One region of the Prauserella oleivorans genome, then DNA from elsewhere that is predicted to be linked to it. Evidence: predicted binding sites of a transcription regulator. Region 1 holds the regulator's gene; the other holds the start of a gene.
What was found. Region 1 encodes HspR, which represses chaperone genes until heat shock. Its sites were predicted from a motif close to ANNTTGAGTNNNNNNNACTCAANNT; they were not measured.
Positions count from the first base shown of each region.

Region 2: a site for HspR is predicted at 2,622-2,646, ahead of lon (endopeptidase La). Genes of this name have one in related genera too.

Region 1 is NZ_JBHUNT010000001.1:943,157-950,463, forward strand. Features, by position in the region: gene grpE (nucleotide exchange factor GrpE) at 1-375, shown strand, start outside; gene dnaJ (molecular chaperone DnaJ) at 403-1,581, shown strand; gene ACFSZT_RS04660 (heat shock protein transcriptional repressor HspR) at 1,581-2,033, shown strand; gene ACFSZT_RS04665 (dienelactone hydrolase family protein) at 2,041-2,745, opposite strand; gene ACFSZT_RS04670 (FAD-binding oxidoreductase) at 2,788-3,963, opposite strand; gene ACFSZT_RS04675 (MarR family winged helix-turn-helix transcriptional regulator) at 4,332-4,820, shown strand; gene ACFSZT_RS04680 (alanine/glycine:cation symporter family protein) at 4,851-6,446, opposite strand; gene clpB (ATP-dependent chaperone ClpB) at 6,636-7,307, shown strand, end outside.
Region 2 is NZ_JBHUNT010000001.1:214,145-221,451, forward strand. Features, by position in the region: gene ACFSZT_RS01040 (putative bifunctional diguanylate cyclase/phosphodiesterase) at 1-1,359, opposite strand, end outside; gene ACFSZT_RS01045 (GNAT family N-acetyltransferase) at 1,631-2,560, shown strand; gene lon (endopeptidase La) at 2,663-5,068, shown strand; gene ACFSZT_RS01055 (DedA family protein) at 5,129-5,779, opposite strand; gene ACFSZT_RS01060 (DUF2630 family protein) at 5,920-6,162, shown strand; gene ctaD (aa3-type cytochrome oxidase subunit I) at 6,287-7,307, shown strand, end outside.

The sequences.
Region 1 (7,307 bases):
GATCTGCTGCCGCTGCTCGACGACCTCGAGCGGGCCGAGCAGCACGGTGACCTCACCGGCGCGTTCAAGGCCGTGGCCGACAAGCTGGTCGGCGCGCTGGAGCGGGCGGGCCTGGAGGCGTTCGGCAAGGACGGCGAGCCGTTCGACCCGAGCGTCCACGAGGCTGTGCAGCACAGCACGTCGCCCGACGTCACCGGGCCGACCGTGTCGGCCGTGCTGCGCCGCGGCTACCGGTTCGGCGACCGGGTGCTGCGCGCGGCGCTGGTGGCGGTCACCGATCACGAACCCGCGGCCGACTCCGCGCCGCAGGAGGAGCCGATCGACCCGCCGGTCGGTGGCGAGCTGCCCGTCGACACCGATGAGCAGAAGAACTGACGACATGCCGAGAGGAGGGGACGCCCGATGAGCGCCAGGGAGTGGATCGGCAAGGACTTCTACCGTGAGTTGGGCGTCTCCTCCGACGCCAGCCAGGACGAGATCAAGAAGGCCTACCGCAAGCTCGCGAGGGAGAACCACCCGGACGCCAACCCGGGCAACACCGAGGCCGAGACGAAGTTCAAGGCGGTCTCGGAGGCGTACGGGGTGCTGTCCGACCCCGAGAAGCGCAAGGAGTACGACGACGCCCGCAGGCTCTTCGGCTCCGGAGGCCCCGGCGGCTTCGGCTTCCCCGGTGGTGGCGGCACGGGTGCCGGTGGCTTCGATCTCGGCGACATCTTCGGCCAGGCAGGCGCGAGCGGTGGCTTCGGCGGTCTCGGCGACATGCTCGGCAATCTGTTCGGCCGCCGTGGTGGCGGCGGCACCACCGCCGCGCGCGGGACGCGCGGCGCCGACGTCGAGACCGACGTCCGGATCGACTTCACCGAAGCCGTGAAGGGCGCGACGTTGCCATTGCGGCTCTCCAGCCCGGCGACGTGCGGCACGTGTGGCGGCAACGGCGCCCGGCCGGGCACCCGGCCGAGGACCTGCCCGACGTGTGCCGGCGCCGGACTGGTCAGCCGGAGCCAGGGTGCGTTCGCGTTCTCCGAGCCGTGCCCCGACTGCCGGGGTCGCGGCCGGATCATCGACGATCCGTGCCCGGAATGCGCGGGCGAGGGCATCAGCAACCGCACGCGCACGCTGACCGTCCGCATCCCGCCGGGTGTGGACGACAACCAGCGCATCCGGCTGGCCGGTCAGGGCGAGCCCGGCCGGGGTGGCGCGTCCGCGGGCGACCTGTACGTCCGCGTGCACGTCAACCCGGATCCCGTGTTCGGCCGGTCGGGCAACGACCTGACCATCACGGTGCCCGTGGAGTTCTCCGAGCTGGCGCTCGGCACCACGCTCACGGTGCCGACGCTGGATTCGAAGGTGTCGGTGAAAGTGCCCGCGGGTACTTCGAGCGGCCGGGTGCTGCGCGTACGCGGCAAGGGGATCGCCAAACGGGATGGCACCCAGGGTGATCTCCTGGTTACCCTGCAGGTGGTCGTCCCGGCCAAGGTCGACGGCAAGGCCAAGGCCGCCTTGGAGAAGTACGCCGAAGCGGTCGCGAAGCACGATCCGCGGCCCGAGATCACCGCGCTGTTGCGCGACAGGGGTGCGTGATGTTCGGTTCAGGTTCCTCGGGATTCCCTTCCGGCCTGCCGCACGGCGCCGACGAGGACACACCCGTCTTCGTCATCTCCGTCGCGGCGCAACTGTCCGGCCTGCACGCGCAGACGTTGCGCTCGTACGACCGGCTGGGGCTCGTGAGCCCCGGCCGGACGCCGGGCGGCGGCAGGCGGTACTCGCTGCGCGACATCGCCCAGCTCCGCGAGGTCCAGCGGCTCTCGCAGGAGGAAGGCGTCAATCTCGCGGGCATCAAGCGCATCATCGAGCTGGAGAACCAGGTCGAGGCGCTGCAGAACCGCATCGCCGAGCTCACCGAGGAGCTCGCCAGCGCGTACGCGGCGGCCGAGCAGGCCGCGGCGGCGGTGCACGCGTCCTACCGCAAGGACCTCGTGCCGTTCCGGCAGCAGAGCGCCCTCGTGGTGTGGCGGCCCAGCCGCCGCCGCTGACCGAGCGTCAGCGCAGGTGCTCGGCGAAGAACGCCAGCACCCGGCGCCATGCGTCCTCGCTCGCCTCGTGGTCGTAGCCGACTCCCGCGAACTTGGCCAGCCTTGTGAACGGGCCCAGCCGTAGCTCGTTGGCGAAGCTGTGCCCGGCGTCGGGGTACTCCTTGACGTCGTGCGGGACGCCGCGTGCGCTCAACTCGCGTTCGAGCTTCGCGGCGGCCCCCTTCAGCGAAGGGTCCTTCCGGCCGTAGCTGGCGACCACCGGACAGGCGCCGTCGAGCACGGACAGATCGTTGGGCAACTGGCCGTAGTAGGGAGCCGAGGCGTCGAACTCCCGGCTCGCCATCGCGAGCGCGAAGCCACCTCCCATGCAGAACCCGACGACACCGACGCGTGCCGTGCAGTCGGCCCGCTCGACGAGCGTGCGACGGGCGGCGTCGATGTCCTCGAACGCCTGGCCCTTGCCAGCCGCGAGCGCGCCGAACACCGAGCGCACGCATCGGAACATTCCGCCCCGCGAGTACAGGTCGGGCACCAGCGTGACGAATCCGGCGGTGGCGAAGCGGTCCGCGATGTTGCGGGCGTCCTGCGTCAGGCCGATGGCGTCGTGCACCACCACGACACCCGGCCACGGCCCGGCGCCCGAGATCTCGGGTACCGGCAGCGAGAGGTAGCCGTCGATGGTCCCGTCGGTGGCCTGGATCGTGGTCTGCATGCGCCCTACTCAACCGCGCGAGTCACCGGCGGTCCAGACCGTTCAGTCGAGCGCGAACGGGTCGTAGCGAATCTGGTCGAGCGACGTCCCGGCCACCAGCATGCGCGAGACGGTCGCGCGGATCATCGCGGGCGAGCCGGACACGAGCACGTCGTGGCCGGGCCACGCGCCCCGCGCGGTGACGGCGTCGGCCAGTGTTCCTTGTTCGAACCCGGACAGCCCCTCGCCGTGCTCCACGACGGGATGCACGGTGAGCCACGGATTGGTGGAGGCCAGCGCGCGTAGTTGCTCCAGGTCGTAGAGGTCGTCGCGGGTGGCGCCGCCGTAGAAGAGCGTGACGTTCGGGTTGTGCCCCCAGCCGCCGAGGTGGTCGAGGATCGCGCGTAACGGAGCCAGGCCCGTTCCGCCCGCGATCATGAGCACGTCCCGCCCGGACTGCCGGTCGACGTCCAGCCTGCCCATCGGCGCGCCGAACCGCCAGACGTCGCCGGGCTGGGTGTGGCTGACGATCGAGCGGGAGACCCAGCCGCCCTCGATCGCCCGCACGTGGAACTCCAGGGAGCCGTCCGGCCGCGGCGCGTTGGCCGGGGAGAGGTAGCGCCAGAGCCTCGGCCGCTGGGGCACCTCGACGCTCAGGTACTGCCCGGCCCGGTACGGGATGTGGTGCTCGGGCTCCACCCGGATCAGCGCGAGATCCCAGCTCAGCCGCCGGTGTTCGGCGACCGTGCCCAGCCACGACGCCGGGTACTCGTCGGCCTCGGCGGCCTCCTGCATCGACCGGGCGACGATCGTGAACGCCTCGGCCCACGCGCGTTCGACCCTCGGTGTCCACGCGTCCCGGAGTTGCCGTTTGACCGCGGCGAGCAGCGCGGTGCCGATGGCCTCGTAGTGATGCGACTGCACGCCGAACTTGCGGTGGTCGCGGCCGAGCTGGACGAGGTAGGGCGCGACGTCGTCCGGGCGGTCCACCGACTGCAGGATGTTGACGATCGCCCGCACCAGCTTGCCACGCTGGATCTCCATGTGGATGGGGAAGAAGTCCCGCGCCTCGGGGGCGAGGGTGAACAGCATGCCGTAGAAGAACTGCGAGATCTCCGGCGTGTACGGCTCGACCTCGTGCCAGGTCTCCCGGATCAGCTGCACCATGGCGGTGACGGCAGGCGGCGCCTCCCGAACAGGGGCGACCTTGGGTATGGGGTTGATCGGGTCGGCTGTCATCCGTCTGCACCAGTGTGGCTGAGGCGGAACGTCAGGTCAGTACGCACAGTGATCGAAGGGGCCTTCCGTCGCTATCCACGAGCGGGTGACGACATCGCGGGCTTCGGTCCGGTGACATCCAGCATCGGCGGCCGTTGCGATGAGCTCATGGACCATCCACCCTTCCGGCGCGTACGCACTGGCACAACCCTAGATTCATGTGCACCTGCACGGTAGTCGCATTGCCGGTGACCGTCGCGCGGTTGCTCCGGACGGGTGGTGATTTTGTCCGCTTCGGGAGTTAACTCACCCGGAAGGCAGATAGTCTGCCCGGTATCGCGCGGCGAGCGTGCCCGATGCAAATAACTCACAGTGACCAGGCGGTAGGCATGAATCCCTCGGACGAGGTCTGCGTCGATCTGCTGCGCCAGATCCGCGACGCGCACCAGCTCCAGCAGGCCTGGACGTTGCAGCACTGGCATGCCGGCCAGGGCCCCAACCCGGCCGCGGCGATGCTCCTGTCCGAGATCCAGCGCAGCGGTGAGGTGCGCCTCTCCGAGCTGGCGAAGCGCCGGATGGTGGACATCTCCGTGGTCAGCAGGCAGGTCGCGCAGCTGGCCGAGGCCGAGCTCATCGAACGCAGGCCGTCGCCGGACGACGGCCGGGCCACGCTGGTGCGGATCTCGGCGAAGGGCGAGGAGCACCTCGACCGGTGGCGCAGGCACCACATCGACTTCGTCCGCAACGCGCTGGCCGATTGGGACGAGGCCGCGCTGCGGGACCTCACCGAGCGACTGGGTGCTGTCGTGGACGACCTGCGTACGGCCGTCGCCGACACCGCCGGGAACGCGGAACGGCCCGCCACCGGACGTCGGTGACGGGCCGTTCGGCTCGGTTCGGGCGCCGCGTCAGGCGCTGACTTCCTTCTCGATCTTCTTCACCTCGCCGGAGCGGATCTTGCCCAGGAAGCCGGCCACCTCCTTCTTCACCACCGGCATGAGCAGGTACAGACCGATGATGTTGAACAGCGCCAGCGAGAACACCACGGCGTCGGCGAAGGACAGCACGCTGCCGAGGGTGAGCACGCAACCCGCGACGATCGTCAGGCAGAAGATGACCTGGTAGATCCGGTCGGAGGTCTTGCGCTTGCCGAACAGGAACTGCCACGACTTCTGGCCGTAGTAGCCCCACGTGATGGTGGTCGACAGCGCGAACAGCGCGACCGCGACCGTGAGGATGTACGGGAACCACGGCAGCACGGTCTCGAACGCTGTCGACGTCACCGTCACACCGTCCGGTTCCTCACCGCCCGCGGCCACCGTGGCCCTGGCCTCGTTCCAGAACGGGGTGTCGGCGATGACGACCGTCAGGGCCGTCATGGTGCAGATGACCACGGTGTCGATGAACGGCTCGAGCAGCGCGACGAAGCCCTCGGTGGCCGGGTTCTTGGTCCGGACCGCGGAGTGGGCGATTGGGGCGGAGCCGAGGCCGGCCTCGTTGGAGAACGCGGAGCGCTGGAAACCGACGATCAGGGCGCCGATGGCACCGCCAGCCACGCCCTCGCCGGTGAACGCGCCGGAGACGATCTCGCCGATCGCCGCGGGCACCGAGTCGATGTTGACGCCGATGACGATGAGGCAGCCGAGGACGTAGATGATCGCCATCGCGGGCACCAGGCGGCTGGTGACCGCGCCGACGGACTTGATCCCGCCGATGATGACCAGGCCGACCAGCACCGCGAGCACGATGCCGAAGATGAGCGCGGCGCCGTCGCTGCCGAGGAAGCCGTCGTCACCGCCGGTGACGTCCTTGACCTGCGCGAATGTCTGGTTGACCTGGAACATGCTGCCGCCCGCGAACGCGAAGAACAGGATGCCGATCGCGGTCAGCACGGCGAGCACCTTGCCGAGCCCGACACCGAAGGCGTTCGGGAACCGTTCGGCGAGGCCCTTGCGCAGGTAGTGCATCGGGCCGCCGGAGACCGTGCCGTCGGCGTGTTCCTCGCGGTACTTCACGCCGAGGGTGCACTCCACGAACTTGGTGCACATGGCGAGCAGGCCGGCGACGATCATCCAGAAAGTCGCGCCTGCGCCACCGATGGTGACGGCGACACCCACACCGGCGATGTTGCCGAGGCCGACGGTTCCGGACAGGGCCGACGCCAGGGCCTGGAAGTGGTTGATCTCCCCGGGCTCGTCCTTGGCGGTGTACTGGCCGCGGACCAGCTCGGTCGCCAGCTTGAACTTCCGGAACTGGATGAAGCCGAAGTACAGCGTGAAGATCGCGGCGGCGAGGACCAGCCAGGCCACGATCCAGGGGAACGTGACGCTCCCGACGGTGATCTCGGCGAACACGAAGTTCGAGAAGGCGTCCGAGATGGGTGTGAAGACCTCGTTGACCCAGTTCTCGATCGAGGCGAGGGTTCCCCCCTCGGCGGCGAGAACGTGCGTGGTGGCGTCGGGCGGCGGGTTTGTGGCCGCCACGGCGGTGCTCAGTACAGACATGGTCTGGTAGTTGACCCGAATGGTGGGCCCTTGACAAGTGGACCCCCGCTTTTGTTACGCGCTGTTACCTTGGCGAGGTCTGCTGTAGTGTTCGACTTGAGCGGAACACACTCAACTTTTCTGACGTTGTGCATAGCGACGGCCTCTGCGAGAGGCTGGTCGGCAGCGACTTCAGACCAGAGGTGAGGGATGGACTCTTTCAACCCGACCACGAAGACCCAGCAGGCGATCTCGTCGGCGGCCCAGGCCGCCACCATGGCGGGAAACCCGGAGATCTCCCCTGCTCACCTGCTCGGTGCCCTCCTGTCCCAGTCGGACGGGATCGCCGCGCCGTTGCTGACCGCGGTCGGAGCCGACCCCGAGCTCATCCACAAGGAGCTCGAACCGATCGTCTCCGGGCTGCCCTCCGCGACCGGGGCCACCGTCTCCACCCCGAACTTCGACGCCCACGCCGTCAAGTCGCTCACCCACGCGCAGAAGCTCGCCACCGAGCTCGGTGACGAGTACGTCTCCGCCGAGCACGTCATGGTGGGCCTGGCGGCCGAGGGTGGTCCGGTGAGCAGCCTGCTCACCCGGCACGGCGCGACGCCGGACGCCCTGCGCGACGCCTTCACCCAGGTGCGCGGGTCCGCGCGGGTCACCACGCCCGACCCCGAGGGCACGTACCAGGCACTGGAGAAATACGGCCTGGACCTCACCGCGGCCGCCCGCGCCGGTGAGCTCGACCCCGTGATCGGCCGGGACACCGAGATCCGCCGCGTCGTGCAGGTGCTCTCGCGGCGCACGAAGAACAACCCCGTGCTGATCGGCGAGCCCGGCGTCGGCAAGACCGCCATCGTCGAGGGCCTCGCCCAGCGCATC
Region 2 (7,307 bases), 730 kb from region 1:
GGGCCGGTTCAGCAGGCCGGTCAGCGGATCGTGGTAGGCGTCGTGCCGGAGCGTGGCCAGCAATCGCCGGTTGTCCAGGGCGGTGGCGAGGTGGCTGGCCATGGTGCCGAGGAGTTGCACGTCGTACTTGCCGAACCCGCGCCAGCGGGAGAGCCGGTCGTGTGCCTCCACCACGCCGAGCAGCTGGTTGGCGCTGCGCAGCGGGACGACCAGCGCCTCCTGGGCGCCCCGGTCGGACAGCGCGCCCCGCACCTCCGGGTTGGCCTCGGTGATGCGCAGGTGCCGCACGTGCGCGCCGGGCAGGCGCAGGAACGGGTCATCGGGGCGCAGCCTGCCGTCGGGCAGCTCCTCACCCACGACCACCTCGCGCATCGGCTGATCCGGCTCCAGCCGCAGCCGCAGCACGACCCGGGCCGCGGCGAGCTGGTCCTTGATCCGCTCGGCGATCCCGCTCCACTCGCCGAAGTCGACCCCGAGGTCGAGCTCGCCCGCGCGGGCCGCGGGCCGGGCGGCCGCCTGATGATCCGACCGGGCGACCATGAGGCTGACGTCGGAGAGCGCCTCCATGTCGCGCTGCTCGCGCAGCAGGTCGGAGTAGGCCCAGTACAGCGCGACCAGCCCGAGACTGACGGCGAGAACGATCGGCCAGGCGTCGGGCGTCTTGGAGATGACGAGGTAGCCGGTGAGCCCGGCGGAGGCGTTGACGAAGCCGACCACGAGGATGCGGCCGGCCAGCCGCAGCACGGTCCCGACCCGCATCCGCCTGCGCAGCACGCGCACGGCCGCCATCGCCAGCAAGGTGCTGGCCAGCGGTGCGGTGAGGGTGCCGGCGAGCGCGGCCAGCCACGGCATGTCCTCTGGACCACCGAGGACCTGCTTGACCAGACCGGCCACGGCGAAGGCACTGGTGACCTCGATGAGGAAGGCGCCGGCGTTGTAGAGGACGCGCCCGGTGACCTTCCGGGCGAGCAGCGTGGTGACGCCGGCGACGACGTGCGCGGCGAGGACGACCTCGAACGGGGCGACGAAGAAACCGATGACGAGCGGGATCTCCGTGAAGGAAATGGTCCAGGAGATTCCGCTGCGGACGTCGACGTTGACCCCGAGCTGTTCGGCGCCGAGGAAGGCGAGGGCCAGCAGTGGTCCGATCCACCACAGGTGGACCGAACCTTCGAACGGAAGCCAGGAGGAGACCGTCGCGACGGCCAGCACGCCGACGGCGAGGACGACCGCGGTGTAGAGGCGGAACCGGCGCTCGTCGGCGCGTGCCTCGGCGGACACCGGCGCACCCTGCCTGGGAGCGGGCGTATCGGCTGCTGCCGCACCGGACCCGGCGGATCCTTGGTGTGCGTCCGGCATGCAACCTCCCCTTCCGTCACGCCCGCCCCTTCGAAGGCCGGTCCGCGAACGAGGCATTACTGTACCCCGGAGGGCGTATCAAGTGCCTGATTCGAGCACCCGCAGATCACCGCAGGGTTAACGGAGCACCAACGCGGTGATATGCGACCCTCGATGCGAGTGATTCTCGAGTGGGAGATGTCGCCGCCTGTAGTCGACAATGGGCCAGAGCGGTCGCATGCCGTCGCGACCTGCGTGACATAGCTCATAGCGCTTGCGGTTGGATGAACGCATGGACATCGACGCCATCGCCGCCGAGCACGCCAGACGGCTCTCCGGCGCCGACGCGCTGATCCCCAGACCTCGCCTGTGGACCGACGGGCAGGCCGGCACGCCACTGCGCGCCCGGGACGGGCTCGCCCTCGCCACCCGCTCCGTGGTCCGTACCGGCACCCCGGCAGCGCTGTGGCGGCCGCTGGTGGAGTACCGCCTCGACGTACGGCTCGCGGGCACGGACCCCTCCGCCACGCTCTCGGCTCTGCTCGCGCGGTGGGACGAGCACCTCGCCGAGGCCGAAGCGGTCGACTGGGACAGCGCCGCCGTGGTGACGCGGCCGAGCCGCGACACCGTCGGCACCTCCGAGCTGCTGCGCCGCGGCTTCGCGCCCACCAGGGTGTTGGCCGTGCGGCCCGCAGACCGGCTCGGCGCGGGCCCGCCTGCGGTGCCCGGCGTCCGTATCCGGCACGCCGAGGCCGCCGACCTGCCGACACTCGTCCGGCTCCGGCAGGAGCTGCATAGCTATGACGCGCAGTTCGGCGTGGTCACCACGCGGCCGGACGAGCACGACCTCGTCACCACCGAGACCCGCGACCTGCTCGCCGACGCCGACTCCGCCACCCCGTCGCTGTGGATCGCCGAGCTGTACGGCAGGCCGCTGGGCTTCGTGGAAGTGCAGCTGCCGCCCGCGGCGAAGTGGGTCAGCGAGTACGTGACGGCGGACCGGGTCGGGTATCTCGCCTCGTTGCACGTCGCCGAGGAGGCGCGCAGCACCGGGGTCGGGTCGGCCCTCGCGGCGCACGCGCACCAGCTGTTCGACGAGGCGGGGGTCGAGGCAGTGCTGCTGCACCACGCGCAGGCGAACCCACGGTCGACGCCGTTCTGGTACGCGCAGGGCTACCGCCCGCTCTGGTCGTCGTGGTACCGGCGGCCCGCCATCGGCTGACGGCACCGGCTCCCTGATCGCCGGCAGCGAACACACCGGTGGAATTCGGCGGCGCTCCACAAAGTTGAGTCAGGTGTACTCAACCAGAACGGGAGCGCCTTGATGACACAACCACAGCTCCTTCCCCTGCTTCCACTGGACGCCGACGTCGTGCTGCCGGGCATGGTCGCCCCGTTCGAACTCACGGCGGCGGAGACCCGCGCCGCCGTCGAGTCCGCACAGGCCAGGACACCCGGCTCCACGACGCTGCCCGGCATCCGCTCGATCCAGACCGGCAAGCCAGAGCTGCTGATCGTGCCGCGCATCGACGGCGAGCTCGCCGACATGGGCACGGTCGCCACCGTCGAGCGGGTCGGCAGGCTTCCCGGCGGCGGCGAGGCCGCGCTGCTGCGCGGCACCCGGCGGGCCCGGGTCGGCGAGACCGCCGAGGGCCCAGGAGACGCCCGCTGGGTGCGCGCCGAGCCCGCCGACGAGCCGGCGCCCGACGACCGCGCACGCGAGCTGGCCGCCGAGTTCAAGTCCGTCGTCATCGCACTCCTGCGCGAGCGTGGCAACGACCGGATGATCGACGCCGTGCAGCGGCTCGACGACCCGTCGGCCATCGCCGACCTCGCCGGCAACGCCCCGTACCTGCGCGCCGAGCAGAAACTCGACCTGCTGCGCACCCTCGACGTCACCGCCCGGCTGGAGACGGCCCTCGACTCGGCCCGCGCCTACCTCGCCGAGCTCGAGGTCAGCGAGGAGATCCGCAAGGACGTCGAGCAGGGCATGGAGAAGCAGCAGAAGGAGTTCCTGCTGCGCCGGCAGCTGGAGGCCATCCGCAAGGAGCTCGGCGAGCTCGACGGGAGCGGTGCGGACGACGACTACCGCGCCAAGGTGGAGGCCGCCGACCTGCCCGAGCACGTCCGCAAGGCCGCGCTGGCCGAGGTGGACAAGCTCGAACGCGCGTCCGAGCAGTCGCCGGAGTCCGGCTGGATCCGGACGTGGCTCGACACGGTACTCGAGCTGCCGTGGCGCGTCCGCACCACCGACGTGCACGACATCGCGGGCGCGCGGGAGGTCCTCGACGCCGATCACGCCGGCCTGGACGACGTGAAGGAACGGATCGTCGAGTACCTGGCCGTGCGCAGGCGGCGTGCCGAGAGCACGGTCGGTGGCCGGCACTCCGGCGCCGTGCTGGCGCTGGTCGGCCCGCCCGGTGTCGGCAAGACGTCGCTGGGCGAGTCGGTGGCCAAGGCCATGGGCCGCAACTTCGTCCGGGTGGCGCTCGGCGGCGTGCGCGACGAGGCCGAGATCCGCGGCCACCGGCGCACCTACGTCGGCGCGCTGCCCGGCCGGATCGTCCGGGCGATCTCGGAGGCCGGGTCGATGAACCCGGTGGTGCTGCTGGACGAGGTCGACAAGGTGGGCGCCGACTACCGGGGCGACCCCACCGCCGCGCTGCTCGAGGTGCTGGACCCGGAACAGAACCACACGTTCCGCGACCACTACCTCGAGGTCGAGCTGGACCTCTCCGACGTCGTCTTCCTCGCCACCGCCAACGCGCTGGAGACCATCCCGGGACCGCTGCTCGACCGGATGGAGCTCGTGTCGCTGGACGGCTACACCGAGCACGAGAAAGTCGTCATCGGCCGCGACCACCTGCTGCCTCGGGAACTGGAGCGCGCCGGGCTGTCCCCCGGCGACGTGGAGGTCACCGACGCGGCACTGCGCCGGATCGCCACGGAGTACACCCGCGAAGCCGGCGTGCGCGAGCTCAACCGCACACTCGCCAAGGTGCTGCGCAAGGTCACCACGCGGGTCGCGCTCGGCGAGGCGGACCTGCCGGTGCACGTCGACGCCGATGATCTGGGCGGCTACCTGGGCAGGCCCCGGCACGTGCCGGAGTGGGCGCTGCCCGCCGGCGAGCAGCGCACCGCCATCCCCGGCGTGGCGACCGGTCTCGCGGTGACCGGCGCGGGCGGGGACGTGCTCTACGTCGAGGCGTCGCTGGCGGACGCCGAGACAGGTGGCACCGGGCTCACGCTCACCGGCCAGCTCGGTGACGTCATGAAGGAGTCGGCACAGATCGCGTTGTCGTACCTGCGCTCGCACGGTGCCGAGCTGGAACTTCCGGTGGGCGACCTCGCCGAACGCGGCGTGCACCTGCACGTACCGGCGGGCGCGGTACCCAAGGACGGTCCGTCGGCCGGCGTCACGATGACGACGGCGCTCGCGTCGCTGCTGTCCGGCAGGCCGGTGCGGGCGGATGTCGCGATGACCGGCGAGGTGTCGCTGACCGGCCGCGTGTTGCCGATCGGCGGGGTGAAGCAGAAGCTGCTCGCCGCGCACCGCGCCGGCCTGCGGACGGTCGTCATCCCGAAGCGCAACGAGCCGGACCTCGACGACGTGCCCGCCGACATCCGCGCCGAGCTGGACGTCCACGCCGTCACCGACGTCCGTGAGGTGCTCGACGTGGCGCTCGAACCGGCCGCCCGCGACCACGCCGCCCTGGCCACGGCGGCCTGAGAACGCACACGGCCCACCCGACTGCAGGCGCCGGGTGGGCCGTGTGTCCCGGGTACGGGGTCAGGCGGCCGTGCGGTTGCGGGACCGCAGGCGCTTGTAGACGAACAGGCCGACCGCGATGACCACGGCCACGATCACGATGATCTGGAAGACGCCCGCGTACTCCTCGACGACGTGCCAGTTGGCGCCGAGCAGGTAACCGGCGACGACGAAGATCGAGTTCCAGATCAGGCTGCCGAGCGTGGTCAGAACGAGGAACTTCCAGAACGCCATCTTCTCGATGCCCGCGGGCAGCGAGATGAAACTCCGGACCAGCGGCACCATGCGCCCGAAGAACACCGCCTTGGTGCCGTGTTTGGCGAACCACTTCTCGGCCACGTCGAAGTCGTCGGCCTTCATCAGCGGCACCTTGCTGATCAGCCAGCGCGTGCGTTCCCGGCCGAGCAGGCGGCCGAGGTAGTAGACGATCAGCGCACCGACCACGGAACCAACCGTGGTCCACAGCAGGGCGCCGAGCAGCGTGAACGTGCCCTGTGCGGCGGTGAATCCGGCCAGCGGCAGGACGAGCTCGCTCGGGATCGGCGGGAAGATGTTGTCGAGGCCGACGGTGATCGCCGCCCCCGGCCCGCCGAGGGCCTCCATGAGGTCGACCGCCCAACCGGCGAGCCCTCCGAGCTCCTCGCTGTTCTCCTGCGCCAGCTGCCGAATCATGCGCCGACAGTAACGCACCCCCGGTGAGCCTCCGCCAAGCACGGCCGGGTGGATCGGTGGAGACGGCATCGCCGCACGGGCTTACCGCCACCCGAAACGTGGTACGCCGCGGACGGCCGGTGACGAAAGGAGACCAACCCATGGCTGAGCAGGACACCATCGCCCGCATCGACGCACTGATCGCCGAGGAGCGCGACCTGCGCTCACGCGCGACCGGCAGCGGCCTCGACGACGACGCCCGCAGCCGGTTGCGGGAGATCCAACAGCAGCTCGACCAGTGCTGGGATCTGCTGCGGCAGCGCCGGGCGCTCGCCGAGTTCGGCGACAACCCCGACAACGCGGAGGTCCGCCCGGCCGGCGAGGTGGAGTCGTATCGGCAGTGACCACGCGCAGGACCTGCCGAGGGGATGCGGGGCACCTGCGCTCGGACTACCGTGATTTCCGGACCTCCTCGCGCAGGGCAGCACGAGGAGCTCGAGCCCGCACCGCTGCGGTGGAGGTGCACCGTTGGACACCCAGACCGGTTTGCGACCGACCCGAATCCAGTTCTCGGCACCGCCTCGTGGCAAGCGCGGGCAGACCCTGCTGAGCCTGGCGAGGACGACCGATCACAAGGTGATCGGGCTGCTGTACATGGGCACGTCGCTGGCGTTCTTCATGGCGGGCGGCCTGATGGCCCTGCTCATCCGCGGCGAGCTGGCACGCCCCGGCCTGCAGTTCTTGTCCCAGGAGCAGTACAACCAGCTGTTCACCATGCACGGCACGGTGATGCTGCTGCTGTACGCGACGCCGATCCTGTTCGCCTTCGCCAACCTCGTCCTGCCGCTGCAGATCGGCTCGCCCGACGTCGCGTTCCCCCGCCTGAACGCCTTCTCGTACTGGCTGTTCCTCTTCGGCGGGCTGATCGTGCTGAGCTCGTTCCTCACTCCCGGCGGCGGCGCGGACTTCGGCTGGACGGCCTACGCCCCGCTGTCCCGGGCCGAGTACTCCCAGGGAATCGGCGGGGACCTGTGGATCACGGGGCTGGCCGTGTCCGGTCTGGGCACCATCCTCGGTGCCGTCAACATGATCACCACGATCGTCTGCCTGCGCGCGCCGGGCATGACGATGTGGCGGATGCCGATCTTCACGTGGAACATCCTGTTCACCAGCGTGCTGATCCTGGCCGCGTTCCCGATCCTGACGGCCGCCCTGTTCGCCCTGCTGGCCGACCGGCAACTCGGCGCGCACGCCTTCGACCCGGCCAACGGCGGCGCGATCCTGTACCAGCATCTGTTCTGGTTCTTCGGCCATCCCGAGGTCTACATCGTCGCGTTGCCGTTCTTCGGGATCATCACCGAGATCATTCCGGTGTTCAGCCGGAAACCGTTGTTCGGCTATCGGCTGATGGTGTTCGCGACGATGGGCATCACGGCGTTGTCGTTCGTGGTGTGGGCCCACCACATGTTCGCCACGGGCGCGGTGCTGCTGCCGTTCTTCTCGTTCCTGACGTTCATGATCGCCGTGCCCACCGGGATCAAGTTCTTCA